Regions from separate parts of the Streptomyces sp. NPDC056479 genome, predicted to be linked through region 1. Evidence: predicted binding sites of a transcription regulator. Region 1 holds the regulator's gene; each other region holds the start of a gene.

Region 1 (7,769 bases):
CTCCTTGCCGTCGATCTTGGCGACGAGGTCCCCGCGCACACAGGAGCCGCTGACGGCCCGGGTGATCCGCCCGGTGACCGTGATGTCCTTGCCGTCTCGGGTCTCCCCCTCGCAGTCGACCTTGACCACGGTGTTCTCGCTGGGCGTCGCCGAACTCTTCTCACCGGCGCCGTCGTACGAGCCGGTGCAGTTGAGCCACTGCACATCGGCCTTCTGCCGCTCCAGCTCCGCGGTCACGGTCTGATCGGTCGTGAAGGCCACGGTCGCGGTGTTCAGCCCACCCGGATCACAGCCGGCCACCCCACCGACGGCGACCGCCACGATCCCCGCGGCACCCGCCACCCGGGCCCCACGCGGCCGACGCCCCGCACGACCCCGAACCCTGCTGAAAGCCCCCATGGAGAGGCAGCCTGCCACTGTCCCCGCCGACGCGGTAGAGCGCATACGGCCACTCCCTGCTCACTCCTTCGCCGCCCGGCGCCGTAGCGTCCCGGCACAAGCACCGGGACGGTGACGTCTGCCGGGAGGTGCTGCATCTGTACCGGGGCGGCGCCCATACGCGGATCGCCTTCCGGGCGGGCGAGGCGGATTCGGGCCGGTATGCCGTCGAGGGCCACTGGTACTCGGGGTGCGTCGCCGACGGACGCGGACTGCTGCCGGGCGAGGGCGGGTTGGACGGCTGGGAACTATTCGGGCCGGTCGTCGGGGCCGTCGATCTCAGCCGCGCAGCAGCAGCCACTCCTGTAGCTCCACCAGGTTGCCCTCCGGGTCCTTGAGGTGGGCGACGCGCATGCGGTCGGTCATCGCGGCGGGGCCGTGCAGCAGGGTCGCGCCGCGGGAGGTGATCTGGGCGCAGTAGCCGTCCAGGTCGTCCACGCGCAGCACCACCAGGGAGCGGTGGCCGGTGGCCGTGTCGCCGAGTTCGCCCAGGACCTCGGCCATCATCCCCCGGTCCTGGAGGGCGATGCCCGCCGAGCCGGTGATGGGGCTGAACTTCTCGTACGGCCCGTTCGTCGCGCCCGACTGCGGCTTGAGGTCGAGGACTTCGGCGTAGAAGCGGTAGCAGGCGGCGAAGTCGCCGACCAGCAGCCGCACTTGGGCGAGTTCCACGACGGACGTCCCTCCCGGGGTCAGGACCAGCGGCCGGTGCGGCCGAGCAGCAGTGCCGTCGCCGCGGTTCCGGCGGTGGAGGTCCGCAGGACGGTACGGCCCAGACGGTACGCCTTCGCCCCCGCCTGCTCGAAGAGGGCCAACTCCTCGGGAGCCACACCGCCTTCGGGTCCGACGACGAGTACGATCTCGCCCTCGGCGGGCAGTTCGGCCGTCGCGAGCGGCTCGCTGCCGTAGTCGCGGTCCTCGTGGAGTACGGCGGCGAAGTCGGCCCCGGCGAGAAGCGCCGCGACCTGCTTGGTCGTCGCCGCGTCCGCGACCTCGGGGAAGCGCACCCGGCGCGACTGCTTGCCGGCCTCGCGCGCGGTGGCCCGCCACTTGCCGAGGGCCTTGGCGCCCCGCTCGCCCTTCCACTGCGTGATGCACCGGACGGCCGCCCACGGCACGATCGCGTCGACACCGGTCTCGGTCATGGTCTCGACGGCCAGCTCACCGCGGTCGCCCTTGGGCAGCGCCTGGACCACGGTGATCCGGGGCCGCTCCGGCGGTTCCTCGGCCACCGCGCCCAGGTCCACCACCAGCCGGTCCTTGCCCTCGGCCGCCTTGACCACACCCTCGGCCCAGCGCCCGTGCCCGTCGGTGAGGACGACCTCCTCGCCGGCCCGCAGCCGCTTCACCGAGACCGCGTGCCGGCCCTCGGGCCCGTCGAGCACGTACTCGCTTCCGGCCGGCGCGGCCCGCTCCAGCGACTCGACGACGAACACCGCCGCGGTCATCGGGCGGCACCGCCCCGGGGGAACGCCGACAACGCTGTCGACGCGGCGTCCAATTCGGCGGCCAGGACCTCCACGAGCTGCCCGGCGGGCAGTTCGCGGGCCATCCGGTGCCCCTGCCCCGCCCACAGGGCCATGCCCTGCGGGTCGCCTGAGGTGGCGGCCTTCTTGCGCAGCGGCGAGGTGAGGTGGTGGATCTCGGGGTAGGCGGCGGGGGCGTAGGGCCCGTGCTCGCGCATGAAGCGGTTGACGAGGCCGCGCGCGGGACGTCCGGAGAAGGCGCGCGTCAGCTCGGTCCGGACGAACAGGGGGTTGGTCAGCGCCTGCTTGTGCAGGGCGTTGGCGCCGGACTCCGGGGTGGCGAGGAACGCGGTGCCGAGCTGTGCGGCACTGGCGCCGGCCGCGAGGGCGGAGGCGATCTGGCTGCCGCGCATGATGCCGCCGGCGGCGACGAGGGGGAGGCCGACCGTCTCGCGCACCTGGGCGATGAGCGACAGCAGTCCGATGCCGGCGCCGTCGGCCTCGGGATTGTCGCGATGGGTGCCCTGGTGGCCGCCGGCCTCGACGCCCTGCACGATCACCGCGTCGGCGCCGGCCCGCTCCACGGCGAGGGCCTCGTCCGGCGTGGTGGCGGTGACCAGGGTGAGGGTGCCGGCCCGGCGCAGGGACTCCAGTACGTCACCGCTGGGCACGCCGAAGTGGAAGGAGACGACGGGCACCGGGTTGTCGAGCAGCACGGCAAGCTTGGCGTCGTAGCCGTCGTCCCGCCCGCTGTCGCGGTCCCCCAGCTCGACCTCGTACCAGGCGGCCTCACCGGCCAGCTGATGTGCGTAGACGTCCACGGCCGAGGCGTCGGCGTACTCCGGCTGCGGCATGAACAGGTTGACGCCGAAGGGCCGCTGGGTCAGCCCTCGCAGCTGCTTGATCTCCTGGTACATCCCGTCGGCGGTTTTGTACCCGGCGGCGAGAAACCCGAGCCCGCCGGCCTCGGACACGGCAGCGGCGAGCTGCGGCACGGAGACGCCGCCCGCCATGGGGGCCTGCACGATCGGACGCGGGAAGAGATCGGTCAGCGCGGAGGACATGACGGCATGTTGTCACGTCCTCCGAACAAGTCCGAATCGGGCCGGTCCCTTGGCACAGGCCAACTGTGGTGGGCCCGTCCGGCGTTTGAACGGCGGGCACACCGCCGACGGTCAGCGGCCGTTGAACGCGTCCTTCAGCCGCGAGAACAGCCCCTGCTGCCCCGGCTGGAACTGCCCCTGCGGCCGCTCCTCACCCCGCAGCTTGGCCAGCTCCCGCAGCAACCGCTCCTGCTCGGGGTCCAGCTTGGTCGGGGTCTGCACCTCGACGTGCACGATGAGGTCGCCGCGCCCGCCGCCGCGCAGATGTGTCACGCCGCGCCCGTGCAGCGGGATCGACTGGCCGGACTGGGTGCCGGGCCGGATGTCGACCTCCTCCAGTCCGTCCAGCGTCTCCAGCGGCACCTTCGTGCCGAGGCACGCCGCCGTCATCGGGATCGTCACCGTGCAGTGCAGGTCGTCGCCGCGCCGCTGGAAGGTCGAGTGCGGCAGCTCGTGGATCTCGACGTACAGGTCACCGGCGGGACCGCCACCGGGCCCGACCTCGCCCTCGCCGGCGAGCTGGATCCGCGTGCCGTTGTCGACACCGGCCGGGATCTTGACCGTCAGGGTGCGCCGGGACCGTACGCGGCCGTCGCCCGCGCACTCGGGGCACGGCGTGGGAACCACCGTCCCGAATCCCTGGCACTGCGGGCAGGGGCGGGACGTCATGACCTGGCCCAGGAAGGACCGGGTCACCTGCGACACCTCACCGCGGCCGCGGCACATGTCACACGTCTGGGCGGAGGTGCCGGGTGCGGCCCCTTCACCGTTACAGGTGTTGCAGACGATGGCCGTGTCGACCTGGATGTCCTTCGTCGTACCGAAGGCCGCCTCGTCGAGCTCGACCTCCAGCCGGATCATCGCGTCCTGGCCGCGCCGGGTGCGCGAGCGCGGACCGCGCTGGGACGCCGTACCGAAGAACGCGTCCATGATGTCCGAGAAGTTCCCGAAGCCGCCCGCGCCGAAGCCGCCGGCGCCCGCGCCGCCCGCCTGGGACAGCGGGTCGCCGCCGAGGTCGTAGACCTGCTTCTTCTGCGGGTCCGACAGCACCTCGTAAGCGGCGTTGATCTCCTTGAACCGCTCCTGGGTCTTCGGATCCGGGTTGACGTCCGGGTGCAGCTCGCGGGCGAGCCGCCGGAAGGCCTTCTTGATCTCTTCCTGCGACGCGTCGCGACGCACGCCGAGCACGGCGTAGTAGTCGGTGGCCACTTACGACTCCGCCAGGATCTGTCCGACGTAACGTGCCACTGCGCGTACCGCTCCCATCGTTCCCGGGTAATCCATGCGGGTCGGTCCGACCACGCCGAGCTTGGCGACTGCCTCGCCGCCCGAACCGTAGCCCACCGAGACCACGGAAGTGGAGTTGAGTCCCTCATAGGCGTTCTCGTGCCCGATCCGCACGGTCATGCCCGAATCCCCGGCCTCGCCAAGCAACTTGAGGAGCACGACCTGCTCCTCCAGCGCCTCGAGGACCGGACGGATGGTGAGGGGGAAGTCATGTCCGAAGCGGGTGAGATTGGCGGTGCCGCCGATCATCAGCCGCTCCTCGTTCTCCTCGACGAGCGTCTCCAGGAGGGTGGAGAGCACGGTCGAGACGGTGCCGCGGTCCTCGATGTCGAAGGCCTCGGCGAGGTCCTCGACGAGCCTGGGCACATCGCTGAAGCGCCGGCCCGCGACCTTGCTGTTGAGCCGCGCGCGCAGATCCGCGAGCGAGGTCTCGCCGAAGGGCGCCGGGCAGTCGATCATGCGCTGCTCGACCCGGCCGGTGTCCGTGATCAGGACGAGCATCAGGCGCGCGGGGGCGAGCGAGAGCAGCTCGACATGCCGGACGGTGGACCGGGTCAGGGACGGGTACTGCACGACGGCGACCTGCCGGGTGAGCTGCGCGAGCAGCCGTACGGTGCGCGCCACGACGTCGTCGAGGTCGACGGCGCCGTCCAGGAAGTTCTGGATGGCGCGCCGCTCGGGCGGGGTCATCGGCTTGACGCCGGCGAGCTTGTCGACGAACAGCCGGTAGCCCTTGTCGGTCGGGATGCGCCCGGCGCTGGTGTGCGGCTGGGCGATGAAGCCCTCGTCCTCCAGGGCCGCCATGTCGTTGCGCACGGTGGCCGGGGAGACGCCGAGGTTGTGCCGCTCGGTCAGGGCCTTCGACCCGACCGGCTCCTCGGTCCCGACATAGTCCTGGACGATGGCGCGCAGCACCTGGAGCCTGCGTTCACTCAGCATCTCGCGCACACCTCCAGAAGTCGTGCCCCTTGGCGCCTTTCCTGGCACTCTGTCCGTCCGAGTGCCAGCCGTCCCCGGCCAAGTGTACGGCGGTGGGGTACGCCCCGGGCAAGGCCGGGCCAGGTCCGCCGTGCTCGGGGACGGTGTCTTGGCTAGCGTCGCCGGGGAGGTCGGGGTGTGTCCACGCGTCGTTCGGTGCGTGCTCTCGGTGCGGCGAGAGTGCGTGCCGGGCGGCGTGGGGACGTGCCCCGAAATCCCTGGTGTCGCTTAGCGTCGCCGTATGACGGTGACTTGGGAAGAGCTGGGGTGGGAGCGGCTGGCTTCGGGGGTCGGTCGGTGCCGGCTTCCGGTGTGGGACTGCACGGCGGGGCTGGTCGTGGGGGACGGCACCGCGTTGATCGTCGACGCCGGGTCGAGCCTCGCGGAGGGCGCGCGGTTGCGGACGCAGGCGCAGTGGCTCGCTGGTCACCGTGTGACTCATCTCGCGCTGACCCATCCCCACTTCGATCACGTCTTCGGGGCGGCCGCGTTCGCGGGCGCGGAGGTCTACGGCCCGGTGGGCATGGACACGGTGTTCGACGGGCGGCACGCGCGCGAGGAGCTGCGTGCGGACGCGGTCCGCAACGGCCTGGACGCGGCCGCGGCGGAGGAGGCCGTGGACGCGCTGATCCGCCCCCACCACCAGGTGAGCGGCGAGTGGACCCTCGACCTGGGCGGCGGCCGCCAGGTCCTGCTGGCGAACGTGGGCCCCGCGCACACGGCCCACGACCTGGTCGTGCTCGTGCCGGGCGAGGTCTCCGGTGACCGCGAGGTGGTCTTCTGCGGTGATCTGGTGGAGGAGTCCGGTGACCCCCAGGCCGGCCCCGACGCCGTACCGTCCCACTGGCCGGCCGCCCTGGACCGCCTGCTGGACCTGGGCGGCGCGGACGCGCTGTACGTGCCCGGTCACGGAGCGGTGGTGGACGCGGAGTTCGTACGGCGGCAGCGGGACGCCCTGGCCGCTCGCTTCGGCGTGTCGCCCTGATCGGAGGACGTGCGGGACGCGCTTCTCCTATCGTCATCCGAATGCGCCAGTACTCTCCGGACCTGACCCCGCCCTGGAAGAAGCCCCAGCCCGTCCCCGAGGTCCCGGCGGAGCCCGGCCTGGTGGTCGAGGAGCCCGGCACGGGGTTCTGCGGCGCGGTGATCCGCTGCGAGGCGGGCACGGTGACGCTGGAGGACCGCTTCGGCAAGCACCGGGTGTTCCCGCTGGAGCCGCGCGGGTTCCTGCTGGAGGGCAAGGCGGTGACGCTCGTCCGGCCGACGGGCGCGGCTCCGGTACGCCCCACTCGTACGGCATCCGGTTCGGTCGCCGTCCCCGGCGCACGCGCACGCGTGGCGCGCGCCGGCCGTATCTACGTGGAGGGCCGCCACGACGCCGAGCTGGTCGAGCGGGTGTGGGGCGACGACCTGCGCATCGAGGGCGTGGTGGTGGAGTACCTGGAGGGCGTCGACGATCTGCCGTCGATCGTGGCCGAATTCGCACCCGGTCCGGATGCGCGGCTGGGCGTCCTGGTGGACCACTTGGTGCCCGGCACGAAGGAGTGGCGCATCGCCGAGTCGGTGACGAGCGAGCACGCCCTGGTGGTGGGCCACCCGTACATCGACATCTGGGAGGCGGTGAAGCCGTCGTCCCTGGGCATCGAGGCGTGGCCGCGGGTCCCGCACGGGCAGGACTGGAAGACGGGCGTGTGCCGGGCGCTGGGGTGGCCGTCGGAGAACACCGGGGCGGTGTGGCAGGCGATTCTGCAGCGGGTGGGGTCCTACAAGGACCTGGAGCCGGAGTTGCTGGGGCGGGTGGAGGAACTGATCGACTTCGTCACGTCGTAGCGCCGAGCGGCGGCAGGGTGCCGAACCTGCTCGTGTCCAGATCGATGCCCAGCCATGGCAGCGGCACCGAATCGCCGAACTTACGGGTCCTCTTCGACAGATAGTCGGCCGAGCGTCCGCTTCCGGCCGGCTCCGACAGCACCAGGCACTTGGCCTTCGAATGGATCGATGATCAGGTACACGGGGACTCCACCGGCTGCGTAGAGCGACCGCTTCTCCACATAGTCCCGGTGAACGCTGGTCTTGGAGACGACCTCCACCAACATGGTCACGGAGCCTGCGAGTACGAGCCGTCCGGGGCCGTCATCGGCGCCGAGCTCCAGGACGACGAGGTCCGGTTGCGGCTCGCTGTCCTCACCGGGAAAGGCCACGTCCTGTGTCTGCAGCCGGTCCCATCCGCCCGGCGGGATCTGATCCTGCACTGCCTGCACGATGCGGTTGTGGACCTTGTCGGGTCCGGCCATCATCACGATTTCCCCGCGGATGAGCTCAGCCTTGAAGCCCTCGGGAACTTCGAGGTTCTCGAATGCCTCGTGCACCCGGCGATCATCCACAGTGGTCATCTCCGTGGCCCTCCACATCCGCCGCGTATGGCCGGCGGCAGCCTACGAACCAGATTAGGGAGCGAACCGACGTTCCGCACCGATTCGCTCGCCCGAGTGATCAG
Region 2 (7,769 bases), on a different contig from region 1:
AAGTCGGGCGAGACCTTCTCGCGTACGGCGGCCACGATCTCCGCCCCGAACTGCGTACGGGCGACCGGGTCACCGCCGTAGGCGTCCGTACGGCGGTTGGTGCCCGACCACAGGAACTGGTCGACCAGGTAGCCGTGGGCGCCGTGGATCTCCACGCCGTCGAAGCCGATGCGCTCGGCGTCCGCGGCGGCCTCGGCGAAGGCGCCGATCACGTCGTCGAGGTCCTGCCGGGTCATCGCCCTGCCGGTGGCCTCATCCGCGCCGATGCGCAGACCCGAGGGGCCGACGGCGGGGGCGTCGGCGAAGGGCGGCTGGCCCTGCTTGCGCACCATGCCGATGTGCCACAGCTGCGGCACGATGGTGCCGCCCGCCGCGTGCACACCCTCGGCGACCTTCGCCCACCCGGCCAGCTGGTCCTCTCCGTGGAACCGCGGCACCCGATCGCTCTGCCCGGCCGACTCATGGCCGACGTACGTCCCCTCGGTGACGATCAGCCCCACTCCGGCGGCGGCCCGACGCGAGTAGTACGACAGCACGTCCTCACCGGGGACGCCGCCCGGCGAGAACATCCGGGTCATCGGCGCCATCACGATGCGGTTCGGGACGGTGAGGCCGTTGATCACGGTCGGCCGGGACAGGATCTGGGCCGCGCGGGAGGCGGCGGGCTCGGTGACGGTCACGTGGAGGGCTCCTCGAAAGTGGGGTCGGTTGAACCGGTCAGTATGTGCACGCGCATTGTTGCACCACCTTAAGCAACCGGTCACGCGAGGTCACGCATTCCCGAGGAGGGGGTTCTGTTTCGTGAGGGGCGTGCAGCGGACGTCCCTCCAGGGCGCGGGGAGCTGTGCGGGCAACCACGAACCACCTCCCACCCGCCAAAACACCGAGGGCGGCACCCCCTGTCGCAACAGGGAGTGCCGCCCTCGGCAAGGACGTTGATCAACCGGAGGCCGAAGCCCCCGACGTCGATCAGAAGTCCATGTCACCGCCCGGCATGCCGCCACCGGCAGGCGCGGCGGCCTTCTCCGGCTTGTCGGCGATGACGGCCTCGGTGGTGAGGAACAGCGCGGCGATCGACGCGGCGTTCTGCAGCGCGGAACGCGTCACCTTCGCCGGGTCGATGATGCCCTCGGCGATCATGTCGACGTACTCACCGGTCGCGGCGTTCAGGCCGTGACCGACCTGAAGGTTGCGGACCTTCTCCACGACGACGCCACCCTCGAGACCACCGTTGACGGCGATCTGCTTGAGCGGGGCCTCCAGGGCGAGCTTCACGGCGTTGGCGCCGGTCGCCTCGTCACCCTCGAGGTCCAGCTTCTCGAAGACACCGGAGGCCTGCAGCAGGGCCACGCCACCACCGGCGACGATGCCCTCCTCGACGGCCGCCTTGGCGTTGCGCACGGCGTCCTCGATGCGGTGCTTGCGCTCCTTGAGCTCCACCTCGGTGGCGGCACCGGCCTTGATGACCGCGACACCGCCGGCGAGCTTCGCCAGGCGCTCCTGCAGCTTCTCGCGGTCGTAGTCCGAGTCGCTGTTCTCGATCTCGGCGCGGATCTGGTTGACCCGGCCCGCGACCTGCTCCGAGGAGCCGGCACCGTCGACGATGGTGGTCTCGTCCTTGGTGATGACGACCTTGCGGGCCTTGCCCAGGAGGTCCAGGGAGGTGTTCTCGAGCTTGAGACCGACCTCCTCGGAGATGACCTCGCCACCGGTGAGGATGGCGATGTCGTTCAGCATCGCCTTGCGGCGGTCACCGAAGCCCGGGGCCTTGACGGCGACGGACTTGAAGGTGCCGCGGATCTTGTTGACGACCAGGGTCGACAGGGCCTCGCCCTCGACGTCCTCGGCGATGATCAGCAGCGGCTTGCCCGACTGCATGACCTTCTCCAGGAGCGGGAGCAGGTCCTTGACGGAGCCGATCTTGGAGTTGGCGATCAGGATGTACGGGTCGTCGAGCGACGCCTCCATCCGCTCCATGTCGGTGGCGAAGTACGCCGAGATGTAGCCCTTGTCGAAGCGCATACCCTCGGTGAGCTCCAGCTCCAGACCGAAGGTCTGGGACTCCTCGACGGTGATGACGCCTTCCTTGCCGACCTTGTCCATCGCCTCGGCGATGAGCTCGCCGATCTGGGTGTCGGCGGCGGAGATGGAGGCCGTGGAGGCGATCTGCTCCTTGGTCTCGACGTCCTTCGCCTGCTCGAGCAGGGCGGCGGAGACGGCCTCGACGGCGCGCTCGATACCGCGCTTGAGGGCCATCGGGTTGGCGCCGGCGGCTACGTTGCGCAGGCCTTCCTTCACGAGGGCCTGGGCGAGAACGGTCGCCGTGGTCGTACCGTCACCGGCGACGTCGTCCGTCTTCTTGGCGACTTCCTTGACCAGCTCGGCGCCGATCTTCTCGTACGGGTCCTCGAGCTCGATCTCCTTGGCGATGGAGACACCATCGTTGGTGATCGTGGGGGCGCCCCACTTCTTCTCGAGGACGACGTTGCGGCCCTTGGGGCCGAGCGTCACCTTCACGGCGTCCGCGAGCTGGTTCATGCCGCGCTCGAGGCCGCGCCGCGCCTCCTCGTCGAACGCGATGATCTTGGCCATGTGAAGTGGTCCCTCCAGGACTGGGGGTGATTCCTTCGGACCGCGCCCGCGCCCGCGACGGACGGCTCGCATGCCTTGTGGTTCCTTGCCCCACCCGGCCTGCGGGCCTCACCGACCCGGTCCTTCGTTGTCACTCTCACCTTCAGAGTGCTAACGCAATGATTAGCACTCGACCCATGAGAGTGCAAGGCGCGCTCGCGAAGCGGGCGCTCGTTGAGGGGTGGTGGTCGGGTGGCGGGTGGGAGCAAGCGGCTCTCAGGGATCGAGCCGGGCACTGCGCCCGGACGTGGACAGGTCCCGAGCACGGCGAAGGGCCCGCACCCCTGGAGGTGCGGGCCCTTCGAAGAAGAACGTCGCTGCTTTAAGTCGACGCGTGCTTCAGCCGGTCGCCAGTCGGACCATGTCCGCCTGCGGCCCCTTCTGACCCTGCGAGATCTCGAAATCGACTCGCTGGCCCTCTTCCAGGGTGCGGTACCCGTCCATCTGGATCGCGCTGTAGTGGACGAAAACATCCGCACCACCGTCGACCGCGATGAAGCCGTACCCCTTCTCCGCGTTGAACCACTTGACGGTGCCCTGAGCCATGCCTAACTCCCCTATTACTGGCCCTTGCACAGATCCACACTTCGCGGATCCGGGTCAGACCTCACCCCCCATCGGTCGGGGGCGTGCGCCGGAACGCGTCGACCGCGGCTGAATGTATCTGCCCAACTGCCGTCTGCAACAGGTCAATCGGACGAGAAATCCGGGCACGACCGGTCGGGAATGTGGGGACAATTCCGCTGACTTCAGGTCAAGTCGGACCCGGCATACGGAACAAAAGCCGCAAAAAACCCGCACACTTTGGCTACTTCTTGTCGGGCTTACGGCAGAAATCAAGGGCAACCGACTCGGAGATCGGCGGCACGTTCCCCAACTGTACCTCGCTCAACCACACAGAATTGCCCCCTCCGCTTCTCTCACGGAGGGGGCAATTCGATGAACTCTCAGTAACCTGAGTTACCGAAGGTAATGATCGGTCATTCGGTCAGCCTCGGTCAGCCGCCGGCGACGGCCGGGATGATGGAAACGCCCGCACCGTCGGGAGTGGCCGTCTCCAGCCCCTGCTCGAAACGCACGTCGTCGTCATTGACGTACACATTGACGAACCGACGCAGCTTGCCCTGGTCGTCGAGAACCCGGGCGGCGATCCCGGTGTGGTTCTTCTCCAGGTCGGCGATGACCTCGCCGAGGGTGGCGCCTTCGGCGGCGACCTCGGCCTGGCCACCCGTGTAGGTGCGCAGGATGGTGGGGATGCGGACGTTGACGCTCATACGGTGTGACCTCCGGTCAGTGTGCAGGTTCGGTGGGACAGGCGTCTCAGACGAGACCGGCCTCGCGGAACGAGTCCAGGTTGGGACGAATCGTCGCAGTCAGCCCCGTACCGGCCACCGCGTCCAACGTCTTCAGCCCATCGCCGGTGTTGAGCACGACGGTCGTGAGACTCGGGTCCAGCACACCGTTCTCGATCAGCTTCTGCGTCACACCCACGGTCACTCCACCGGCGGTCTCCGCGAAGATCCCCTCGGTCCGGGCGAGCAGCCGAATCGCGTCGACGACCTGCTCGTCCGTCACGTCCTCCACGAAACCACCCGTGCGGCGGGCGATGTCCAGGACGTACGGACCGTCGGCCGGGTTGCCGATCGCCAGCGACTTGGCGATGGTGTTCGGCTTCTGGGGGCGGACCACGTCGTGGCCGGCCTTGAACGCCGTCGACACCGGCGAGCAGCCCTCGGCCTGCGCACCGAAGATCTTGTACGGCTTGTCCTCGACGAGCCCGAGCTTGATCAGCTCCTGGAGCCCCTTGTCGATCTTCGTGAGCTGCGAGCCCGAGGCGATCGGCACGACCAGCTGGTCGGGGAGCTGCCAGCCGAGCTGCTCGCAGATCTCGTACGCCAGGGTCTTGGAGCCCTCGGCGTAGTACGGCCGCAGGTTGACGTTGACGAAGCCCCAGCCCTCGCCGGCCGGGTCGCCGATCAGCTCGGAGCAGAAACGGTTCACGTCGTCGTAGTTGCCCTCGATGCCGACGAGCTCGCCGCCGTAGACCGCGGCCATGACGACCTTGCCCTGCTCGAGGTCGTGCGGGATGAACACACAGGACCGGAAGCCGGCGCGGGCCGCGGCGGCGCCCACCGCACCGGCGAGGTTGCCGGTGGATGAGCAGGAGAGGGTGGTGAAGTTGAAGGCGCGCGCGGCCTCGATGGCCTGAGCGACCACGCGGTCCTTGAAGGAGTGCGTCGGGTTGCCGGAGTCGTCCTTGACGAACAGCTTGCCGGCGTCGACGCCGAGCTCGGCTCCGAGGTTGTCGGCCTGGACGAGCTTGGTCCACCCGGGGTTGATGTTCGGCTTGGTCGCCACGTCGGCCGGGACGGGCAGCAGGGGCGCATAGCGCCAGATGTTCGCGGGGCCCGCTTCGATCCGCTTGCGGAGCTCCTCGGCGTCATAGGCCGAGAAGTCGTACGCGATCTCCAGCGGGCCGAAACACTCCTCGCACGCGAAGACCGGGCCGAGAGGGACCCGGTGACCGCACTCGCGGCAGGACAGCGCCGCGGCGGGACCGAGGTCTACGGTGGAGTCGGTGGTGCTTGCAACAGTCTGCACAGCCATGTGAGGCGAGGCCCTTTCTCCTCATCTTCCTCACGACGCATCTCGTCGTGAGACGGATTTGGCACCTTCCCTAGCCGGGAGCCTCGCGGAGACGATCAACGGTGACGATCGACGCTGATCTACGAGAACCGACTGGAGGGTTGCCGGGGCTTCATCGGGCCGTATCCCTCTGCCCCTCTGGATGAGCGGTATTCGGTTGTGGACGACGGTCGACCTCGGACATGCGATGGTCATCCGCGTTGTTCAAGACTGTAACCGAACGCCAGGACAGTTGAGAGAGCCGTCCGAACCGCGAGATGACTGCGATGATTCTGCCGCTGACGCGACGGGCACGCATCCCGACAGTGAGGAGCCGCCGACCGTGCTGGAAGAAGTCGACCGCTGGCTGAACAGCCGCTCCTGGTCCGTTGCCGATCGCCCGCTGCACCAGATCCTGGCCGCCAAGCAGCGTACGGGTCAGTCGGTCTCCGTGGTGCTGCCCGCACTCAACGAGGAGGAGACGGTCGGCGACATCGTCGCGATCATCGCCCATGACCTGGTCCGGCAGGTTCCGCTGGTCGACGAGATCGTCGTCGTCGACTCGGGATCCACCGACCGCACCTCCGAGGTGGCCGCCGCGGCGGGCGCTCGGGTGGTGCACCGGGACGAGATCCTCCCGCACCTCCCGGCCGTCCCCGGCAAGGGCGAGGTGCTCTGGCGCTCCCTGCTCGTGACGAGCGGGGACATCGTCTGCTTCATCGACGCCGACCTCAGGGAGTTCTCCTCCGACTTCGTCTCGGGCATCGTCGGCCCGCTGCTCACCGACCCCGGCGTGGATCTGGTCAAGGCGATGTACGACCGCCCGCTCGGCTCGGCGGCCGGACAGGGCGGCCGGGTGACCGAGCTCATGGCGCGCCCGCTGCTGAACATGCACTGGCCGCAGCTCGCCGGTTTCGTGCAGCCGCTGGGCGGCGAGTACGCGGCACGCAGGTCGCTGCTGGAGCAGCTGCCGTTCCCCGTCGGATACGGCGTCGAGCTGGGCATGCTGGTCGACGCCCTGCATCTGGTGGGCCTGGACGCGCTGGCCCAGGTGGACGTGGGGGTGCGCAAGCACCGCCACCAGGACGGACAGGCCCTGGGCCGGATGTCCGCCGCGATCTACCGCACGGCCCAGCTGAGGCTGGCCCGCGGGCATCTGGTCCGGCCTTCGCTGACCCAGTTCGAGCGCGGCGAGGACGGGTTCGAGCCACGTACGTACTCCGTGGACACGGAGGAACGGCCGCCGATGGTGGAGATCGCCGAGTATGCGACGCGGAAGGTCGCGTAAACGCCGGAAACCGGCCGTATACAGGGGGTACAAGTGCCGCCCACTGAGCGGAACCGTACGTTTGAGCGTTTCCGGGCCGGGCTAGGTTGAGGCGTATGGCTTCCACTCAGGGTGCTGCCAAGGTGCTCGTCGCGTCGAACCGCGGCCCGGTCTCGTACGAGGTGCGCGACGACGGCTCGCTGCACTCCAAGAGGGGCGGCGGCGGAGTCGTCTCCGGGCTGTCGGCGATCGGGCCGGAGGCGGGCGCCCTGTGGGTGTGCTCGGCGCTGTCCGACGGGGACCGGGAGGCGGTGCGGCGCGGGGTCGGCGAGGACGGCGTGCTGATGCTGGACATCCCGGCCGGCGTGCACGCCGACGCGTACAACGGCATCGCGAACTCGGTCCTGTGGTTCGTCCACCACATGCTGTACCAGACACCGCTGGAGCCGGTCTTCGACGCGGAGTTCCGGCGCCAGTGGGCCTCGTACGAGACCTACAACCGCGCCTTCGCCGAGGCGCTGGCCGGGCGGGCGGGGCCGGGGGCGGCGGTGTTGGTGCAGGACTATCACCTGACGCTGGTGCCGGGGATGCTGCGCGAGCTGCGCCCTGACCTGCGGATCGGTCACTTCTCGCACACGCCGTGGGCGCCGCCCGAGTACTTCCGGATGCTGCCCGGCGACATCGCGGGCCAGGTGCTGCGCGGGATGCTCGGCGCGGATCGGCTGGGGTTCCTCACCCGGCGCTGGGCGGACGCGTTCGAGGCGTGCTGCGCGGACATCGCCGGCGGGCTCGGGGGCACCCGGGTCGGGGTGCACGGGCTGGGGGCGGACGCGGACTTCCTGCGGGCGCGTTCGCACGAGACGGATGTCGCCGAGCGGATGGCCGTGCTGCGCCGCGAGATCGGCACGACCGCGGACGGGGCGGCCCGCAGGACGATCGTGCGGGTCGACCGGACCGAGCTGTCCAAGAACATCGTGCGCGGCCTGCTGGCGTACCGGCAGCTGCTCGACGACCACCCCGAGTGGCGCGAGCGGGTGGTGCACGTGGCCTTCGCCTACCCCTCGCGGCAGGACCTGGCGGTGTACCGCGCCTACACGGCCGAGGTCCAGCGGCTGGCGGAGGAGATCAACTCCCGGTACGGGACGCCGGGTTGGACCCCGATCGTGCTCCACGTCAAGGACGACTTCGCCCGCTCGCTGGCCGCGTACCGGCTGGCGGACGTGGCGCTGGTCAACCCCATCCGGGA
Region 3 (7,769 bases), on a different contig from region 1:
ATCCGCACGCCATGCGGCGGGTGCAGCGCGAACCACGACATCAGGGCCGTCTTGCCCGCCCACGCCGCCGCCCGCCACCAGACGTACGACGGCCCGGACTCGGCGGTGCAGAAGGCGGCGAGGTCGTCCAACTCGCGGTCGCGGTCGACGAGTTCGAAAGGGGCGATACGGCGGACCTGCTCCCAGTACGCCGAGCGCACGGCGGGCGCCAGCACGATCTGGTTGTCGTCGCCCGTGACGGCCACCCCGATGTCGCCGCCCGCCGAGACGGACCGGCTCCCCCGCGCTCGCATCCCGTCATGATGCCAAAGCCCGACAGGCACAGCCGCCCACCCGCGAGGAGAATGGAGCTGTCCAGCCGCACCCAGGGCACCGGGAGGCGACGGCGTCATGACCTTCGTACAGCTCATCGACTGCAGGACCAGCCGCTTCGAGGAGATGAACCGGCTGATGGACAGCTGGGTCGAGCAGACCAAGGGGAAACGGACGGCGACGCACGATCTGGTCGGGAAGGATCGGGCCGACTCGGCGCACTTCGTCGAGATCGTGGAGTTTCCGTCGTACGAGGACGCGATGCGGAATTCGAATCTGCCCGAGACCGATCGGATCTTTCAGGAGATGGTCGCGCTCTGCGACGAGGCGCCGACCTTCACCGATCTCGACGTCGTGCGGGACGAGCAGCTGAATGTGCTGGCCGCGCGGGCCTTCTTCGGGAACATGGGGACGATGGCGCCGGAGCGGATCGGGGAGCATGTCACCGCCGACTACGTGGATCACGATCCGTCGTATCCGGAGCCGGTGCAGGGTGTCGAGGGGCTGCGGGAGCAGTACGCGGACTGGCGGGCCGCCTTCGATTTCGTGTTCCGGATCGACGATCAGCTGGCCCAGGGCGACCAGGTGTGTACGCGGTGGACGTGGGCCGCGCGGCACAAGGGGGAGTTTCTCGGGATTCCCGCGACCGGGCAGGACGTGACCATGCAGGGCATGACCTGGCAGCGGTTCCGGGGCGGCAGGATCTGCGAGGGCCACTGGCTCTACGACCGGGCGGGTCTGCTGGAGCAACTGGGGGTACTCGGTCGGTGAAGCCCGCGAAGGGGAAGGCCCCGGTCCCCGCACACAGGTGCGGGGACCGGGGCCTTCTGCGAGCGCTGGGGCTCAGTGCGCGTGGCCGTGACCGTGGCCGGCCGCCGGCTCCTCCTCTTCCTTCTTCTCGACGACCAGGGTCTCGGTCGTCAGGAGCAGGGAGGCGATGGAGGCGGCGTTCTCCAGGGCGGAGCGGGTGACCTTGACCGGGTCGATGACGCCGGCCTTGACCAGGTCGCCGTACTCGCCGGTCGCGGCGTTGTAGCCGTTGCCCTTCTCGAGCTCGGCCACCTTGGAGACGATGACGTAGCCCTCGAGGCCGGCGTTCTCGGCGATCCAGCGCAGCGGCTCGACGGCGGCCTTGCGGACCACGGAGACACCGGTGGCCTCGTCGCCGGTCTTGTCGAGGTTGCCCTCGAGGACCTTGACGGCGTGGACCAGAGCGGAGCCACCACCGGAGACGATGCCCTCCTCGACCGCGGCGCGGGTCGCGGAGATGGCGTCCTCCAGACGGTGCTTCTTCTCCTTCAGCTCCACCTCGGTGGCGGCGCCGACCTTGATCACGCACACGCCGCCGGCCAGCTTCGCGAGGCGCTCCTGGAGCTTCTCGCGGTCCCAGTCGGAGTCCGTGTTCTCGATCTCGGCCTTGATCTGGGCGACGCGGCCCGTGACGTCGGCGGAGTCGCCGGCGCCGTCGACGACCGTGGTGTCGTCCTTGGTGACGGTGACGCGGCGGGCGCTGCCCAGCACGTCCAGGTCGGCCTGGTCGAGCTTGAGGCCGACCTCCTCGGAGATGACCGTGGCGCCGGTGAGGACCGCGAGGTCCTGCAGCATCGCCTTGCGGCGGTCACCGAAGCCGGGGGCCTTGACCGCGACCGCGTTGAAGGTGCCGCGGATCTTGTTGACGACCAGGGTCGACAGGGCCTCGCCGTCGACGTCCTCGGCGATGATCAGCAGCGGCTTGGAGGCACCCGACTGGATGACCTTCTCGAGCAGCGGCAGCAGGTCCTGGATGGAGGAGATCTTGCCCTGGTTGATGAGGATGTAGGGGTCCTCCAGGACGGCCTCCATGCGCTCCTGGTCCGTCACGAAGTACGGCGACAGGTAGCCCTTGTCGAAGGCCATGCCCTCGGTGAAGTCCAGCTCCAGACCGAAGGTGTTGGACTCCTCGACGGTGATGACACCGTCCTTGCCGACCTTGTCCATCGCCTCGGCGATGAGCTCGCCGACCTGCTGGTCCTGGGCGGACAGCGCGGCCACGGCGGCGATGTCGGACTTCTCGTCGATCGGACGGGCGGAGGCCAGGAGGTCCTCGGAGACGGCGGCCACGGCCGCGTCGATGCCCTTCTTGAGCGCGGCCGGGGAGGCACCCGCGGCGACGTTCTTCAGGCCCTCGCGGACCAGCGCCTGGGCCAGCACGGTGGCGGTGGTGGTGCCGTCACCAGCGATGTCGTTGGTCTTGGTCGCCACCTCCTTCACCAGCTGGGCGCCGAGGTTCTCGTACGGGTCCTCGATCTCGACCTCACGGGCGATCGTGACACCGTCGTTGGTGATGGTGGGCGCGCCGAACTTCTTGTCGATGACGACGTTGCGGCCCTTGGGGCCGATCGTCACCTTGACCGTGTCGGCCAGCTTGTTGACGCCGCGCTCGAGGGCGCGACGGGCGTCCTCGTCGAACTTCAGGATCTTCGCCATGACAGCGGGAGCCCTCTCGAATCTGTGGGTTCTCAAAAAAGACGCTGCGCCCCGGGCGCCCGGCTTCTTTAAGTGGTCGCGGGGGGCCAGGGGCGCAGCTGGAAAAACTCTGAGGTGGTGCTTACTTCTCGATGATCGCGAGCACGTCGCGAGCCGAGAGGACGAGGTACTCCTCGCCGTTGTACTTCACCTCGGTGCCGCCGTACTTGCTGTACAGCACGATGTCGCCGGTCTTGACGTCGAGCGGCAGGCGCTCGCCGTTCTCGAAGCGGCCCGGGCCCACGGCCAGGACGACGCCCTCCTGGGGCTTCTCCTTGGCGGTGTCCGGGATGACCAGGCCAGAGGCGGTGGTCTGCTCGGCGTCGAGCGGCTGGACCACGATGCGGTCCTCGAGCGGCTTGATGGCAACCTTGGAGCTGGTGGTCGTCACGATCCGACCTCCCCCTTCGGAGATCTCACGGGGTTAACTGTCTGAGGTGGCGACCAGGTGGATCCGTCGTCGCGGGTGCCGGACCTGCCCGTCGCGTGTTGGCACTCTCCAGTGGGGAGTGCCAGAGCCGAGACTATGACCGCGATTAGCACTCGGTCAAGCGGACTGCTAATTCGCGGCGCGGGCCGAGCCGCGTTCGGGTGACCGGCGCTGACGGTGAGCGGCGCTGACGGTGACCGGTGTTGCCGTGGCCGCCTGAAGGATCCCTCGGACGCCTGGCCCTCAGATGTAGTCCTCCAACCGGCCCACCGTCAGCCCCCGCCCCTGGATCTCCCGGAGCAGCCTCGTCGTCCGTTCTCGCAGCGTCAGCCCGGCCGGCTCCCCCGAAGGGACGGACACGATGTCGCCGGCGCTCAGCCGGACGGGCCCCTTCGCGTACGTCAGTTCGCCGTCGCCCTCCATCGCCGCCCGCCACAGCACGACCGCCGTCACGCCGCAGTCGGCCGCCGCGCGGAGCGTGGTGGTGTCGTACCTGCCGTAGGGCGGGCGGAAGAGGCGGGGGAGGATGCCGAAGCGGGCGCGGAGCTTGTTCTGCTGGCCGCAGATCTCGGCGCGCTGGCCGGCGTACGGCAGACCGCGCAGGGCGGCGTGGTCGAGGGTGTGGTTCTGGATCGACGCGCCGACCGCGCGCAGGCGCGCGAAGTGGCCGTAGCCCGGGCCGACCACGCTGTCCGTGAGGAACATGCTGACCGGCAGCCGTAGCTCACGGACCATGTCGACGAAGCGCGGGTCCTTCTCGGCGCCGTCGTCGTAGGTGAGGAAGACGACCTTGTGGTGCGTGCGGACGCGGTGGACGACGGGCAGCGGGTCGCCGGCCGGCCGCGGCTGTCCGCGGACGGGCGGCGACGGGGGCACGGGCAGCGGGGCGGTCAGGCCCCAGTGACGGTACGGCCGTGCCGTGTACGTCGGGTTCTTCGCCGACCGTGCCGCATGCTCGGCCGGCCCTCCGCGCGGGTCGGCCGAACCCACCGCGCCACCGCACCCGGCGAGCAGAGCGGACGCCAGGACCACGGCGGCGAGCGCCCGCGCCCCCGGCGCCGACCTCACAGGTAGTCCTCCAGCCGGGCCACCGCGTAGCCCTCGGCCGTCACCTTGTCCAGGAACCGGCGGATCATGTCGGGCATTGTGCCCTTCCAGTCCTCCCTGCCCCGGAAATGACTGAGCACGATGTCACCCGGTCGGATCTTCCGGTCCCACTCGCGGTACTCCCAGTGGTCGACGAACACCTCCTCGTTCCACAGCGGGACGTACTCGATGCCACAGGACTTCGCGGCGCGCAGGGTGTTCCGGTCGTAGTTGCCGTAGGGCGGCCGGAAGAGCAGCGGGCGCCTGCCGTACTGCTCCTCGACGACCTCCTGCATGCCGCAGATCTCCTGCTGCTGCCCGCGGTAGGAGAGGGCCGGGAGGTAGCGGTGGTGGAGGGTGTGGTTGTTCAGGGCCACGCCCTCGCGCTGCATCCGCCGGAAGTAGCGGTAGTCGTCCTTGATCAGGTAGTCGCTGAGGAAGGCGGTGTACGGCAGCTGCAGATCGTTCATCATCCGCAGGAACGTCGGGTCCTTCTCGGCGCCGTCGTCGATGGTGAGGAAGACGACCCGATGTGTGGTCGGGACGGTGGTGAACACGGGCGGGAGGCCGAGCTCCTCGTGCCCGTCGACCTCGAAGCCGTCGCGGGTGGTGATCTTCACCTTCTCGGCAGGGGCGGGCGGCGCCGCGAGCGGGACCCTGTCCAGACGCCAGCGGCGGGCGGCGGCGACCCGCGCGGCGTGCGCCTCCCGGGCGGACTGGAGCTTCTTGGCCTGCGGGTCCGCAGTGGCCGCGGCGGGCGGCGCCTTGAGGGGCTGCCGGCTCGCGTCGGCGCTGGGACCCGCGGCCTCGGATCCGTCTCCGGCCCCCGATCGGCCCGCGCCCCCCACCGCGCCGGGCTGCGCACAGCCGGAGGCGACGGCGGCCAGGGCAAGCACGGCGATGACACCGCGGACGCGTGAACGCCGGGCCGTCCACTGACCGCGCTTTACGACCGCTGCCCCATTTCGGGGACTTTTGTCATTTTGTACTACTAGTTGCATGGAGCCGGATCTTGGCAGGCTCCCGCCCCGAACCCGTGCCGACACCGCGGCAGCGGGCGGACCATCCACCGACTGGCCCACAGGGTGGGCGACGGGCCGCGCGGCCAGCGGTGCGCGGGCGGTGCGCCGCGCTTGCCCATCGAGCGGGCGGTACGCCGTCTGGCCGACAATGACCCGGTGAACGACCACCTCGCCGCCCTCGCCTCCCTCCTCACCCCCGAGGGCCGCGCCCTCCTCGACTCCGTTCGCGACACCGACCCCGCCGACGAACTCGCCGTCGCCACCCGGCTGCGCCGCGAGCACCCCGCCGAGCTGGTGTCGGCGGCCCTCGGGCAGGCGCGGCTGCGGCAGCGGGCGGTGGCGAAGTTCGGGGCGGCGGACGCGGGGCGGATGTTCTTCACGCCGAACGGGGTCGAGCAGTCGACGCGCGCGAGTGTGGCGGCGTACCGGGCCGGGCGGATGAAGGAGCTGGGTATCGGCTCGGTCGCCGACCTGTGCTGCGGGATCGGGGGCGACGCCATCGCGCTCGCGCGGGCCGGGATCCGGGTGCTGGCGGTGGACCGGGATCCGGCGACGGTGGCGGCGGCACGGGCGAACGCCGAGGGCCTCGGGCTCGCCGACCTCATCGAGGTACGGGAGGCGGACGTCACCGAGGTGGACACCAGCGGTTACGACGCCGTGTTCGTCGACCCCGCCCGGCGCGGCGGCCGCGGTCGGATCTTCGACCCCGAGGCGTACTCACCGCCGCTGTCCTGGGCCGTCGAGGCGGCACGCAAGGCGCCGCACGCCGCACTGAAGATCGCGCCCGGCATCCCCCACGAGGCGATCCCCGACGACACCGAGGCCGAGTGGATCTCGGACGGCGGGGACGTGAAGGAGGCGGTGCTGTGGTTCGGCACCGCTCCCGGGACGATCCGCGCCACCCTGCTGCCGGGCCCGCGCCCCCTGCTCTCCCGCGGCCTGCCCGACCCCGAAGTCCGTCCCGTCGGACGGTACTTGTACGAGCCCGACGGCGCCGTCATCCGCGCCCATCTGGTCGCCGAGGTCGCCGACCAGCTGGCCGGGGGGCTCGTCGACGCGACCATCGCCTACGTGACGGCGGACGAGCTGCGGCCCACGCCCTACGCGACGGCGTACGAGATCACCGACCAACTCCCCTTCAACGTGAAGAAGTTGAAGGCATTGCTGCGAGAGCGGGAGGTCGGGATCCTGACCGTGAAGAAGCGAGGGTCGGCAGTCGAGCCGGAGGAACTGCGCAAGAAGGTCAAGCCGCAGGGGCCGAACGCGGCGACGGTCTTCCTGACCCGGGTGGCGGGGGCGCCGACGATGCTGGTCGGACGGCCCGCGTAGTCATGCCCCGGCGTCCGCCGCCCGCCTGAGCAGCATCTCCCGCTCCGGCTCGTTCCGCGTCAGGGTCGCCGCGCGCTCGAACTCCGCCCGTGCCTGAGCCGTACGGCCGAGACGCAGCAGCAGGTCGCCGCGGACGCTGGGCAGCAAGTGGTAGTCCCGCAGCACCGGTTCGGCGGCGATGGCGTCGACGATCTCCAGGGCCGGCTCCGGGCCCTCGGTCATCGACACGGCGACCGCGCGGTTCAGCTCGACGACCGGGGAGGGGGACCGGACGGCGAGGAGGCCGTAGAGGGTGGCGATGGTCTTCCAGTCGGTCTCCTCGTAGGTGTACGCATGCGCGTGGCAGGCGGCGATGGCGGCCTGGAGGGCGTACGGGCCGGGGGCGCCCGTGGCCGCGGCGTCGGCGCGGGACAGGGCCGTGATGCCGCGGGCGATGAGCATGCGGTTCCAGCGGCTGCGGTTCTGGTCCTTGAGCAGGATCGGTGTGCCGGACGGGCTGGTGCGGGCCGCCGCGCGGGACGCCTGGAACTCCAGGAGGGACGTCAGGGCGTGCACCTCCGGCTCCTTCGGCATCAGCCCCGCCAGCACGCGGGCCAGCCGCAGCGCGTCCTCGCACAGCCCCGGGCGCAGCCAGTCGTCGCCGGCCGTGGCGGCGTACCCCTCGTTGAAGATCAGGTAGATGACGTCGAGGACGGAGCCGAGGCGGGCCTCGCGGTCGGGGCCGTACGGCACCTCGAAGGCGACGTTCCTGGTGGCGAGGGTGCGCTTGGCGCGGACGATGCGCTGGGCGACCGTCGGCTCCGGGACCAGGAAGGCTCGGGCGATCTCCGGGGTGGTCAGGCCGCCGAGGAGACGGAGGGTGAGGGCGATGCGGGCCTCCGGCGACAGCACCGGGTGGCAGGTGGTGAAGACCAGGCGGAGCAGGTCGTCGTCGATGTCGTCGGGGTCGGAGGGTTCCTCGGGGGGTGCCGTCGTCTCCAGGTCGCGGCCGATCTCGGCCAGCTTGCGGGCGTAGTTCTCGCGGCGGCGGATCAGATCGACGGCGCGGTGCTTGGCGGCGGCCATGAGCCAGGCGCCGGGGTTGT

Evidence for each region. The regulator HrcA, encoded in region 1, represses chaperone genes, less so after heat shock. The targets are predictions, from matches to a motif close to TTNGCACTCNGNNNNNCNGAGTGCNAA.
Region 2: a site for HrcA is predicted at 2,755-2,781, ahead of groL (chaperonin GroEL). Genes of this name have one in related genera too.
Region 3: a site for HrcA is predicted at 3,354-3,380, ahead of groES (co-chaperone GroES). Genes of this name have one in related genera too.

The regions. Positions count from the first base shown of each region.
Region 1 covers NZ_JBHTRZ010000004.1:524,387-532,155, forward strand. The annotation lists gene ACFQ6S_RS18930 (hypothetical protein) at 1-342, opposite strand, end outside; gene ACFQ6S_RS18935 (VOC family protein) at 718-1,110, opposite strand; gene ACFQ6S_RS18940 (16S rRNA (uracil(1498)-N(3))-methyltransferase) at 1,131-1,886, opposite strand; gene ACFQ6S_RS18945 (nitronate monooxygenase) at 1,883-2,968, opposite strand; gene dnaJ (molecular chaperone DnaJ) at 3,080-4,216, opposite strand; gene hrcA (heat-inducible transcriptional repressor HrcA) at 4,217-5,233, opposite strand; gene ACFQ6S_RS18960 (MBL fold metallo-hydrolase) at 5,514-6,257, shown strand; gene ACFQ6S_RS18965 (DUF3097 domain-containing protein) at 6,299-7,102, shown strand; partial or broken gene ACFQ6S_RS18970 (Uma2 family endonuclease) at 7,092-7,665, opposite strand; gene hemW (radical SAM family heme chaperone HemW) at 7,766-7,769, opposite strand, start outside.
Region 2 covers NZ_JBHTRZ010000006.1:468,947-476,715, forward strand. The annotation lists gene ACFQ6S_RS25565 (NADH:flavin oxidoreductase) at 1-680, opposite strand, end outside; gene groL (chaperonin GroEL) at 970-2,592, opposite strand; gene ACFQ6S_RS25575 (cold-shock protein) at 2,971-3,177, opposite strand; gene ACFQ6S_RS25580 (ubiquitin-like small modifier protein 1) at 3,630-3,905, opposite strand; gene thrC (threonine synthase) at 3,952-5,238, opposite strand; SAM riboswitch class I at 5,257-5,426, opposite strand; gene ACFQ6S_RS25590 (glucosyl-3-phosphoglycerate synthase) at 5,600-6,544, shown strand; gene ACFQ6S_RS25595 (trehalose-6-phosphate synthase) at 6,640-7,769, shown strand, end outside.
Region 3 covers NZ_JBHTRZ010000013.1:281,321-289,089, reverse strand. The annotation lists gene ACFQ6S_RS40730 (hypothetical protein) at 1-293, opposite strand, end outside; gene ACFQ6S_RS40725 (ester cyclase) at 391-1,083, shown strand; gene groL (chaperonin GroEL) at 1,156-2,778, opposite strand; gene groES (co-chaperone GroES) at 2,900-3,208, opposite strand; gene ACFQ6S_RS40710 (polysaccharide deacetylase family protein) at 3,491-4,315, opposite strand; gene ACFQ6S_RS40705 (polysaccharide deacetylase family protein) at 4,312-5,334, opposite strand; gene ACFQ6S_RS40700 (methyltransferase domain-containing protein) at 5,473-6,684, shown strand; gene ACFQ6S_RS40695 (RNA polymerase sigma factor) at 6,685-7,769, opposite strand, start outside.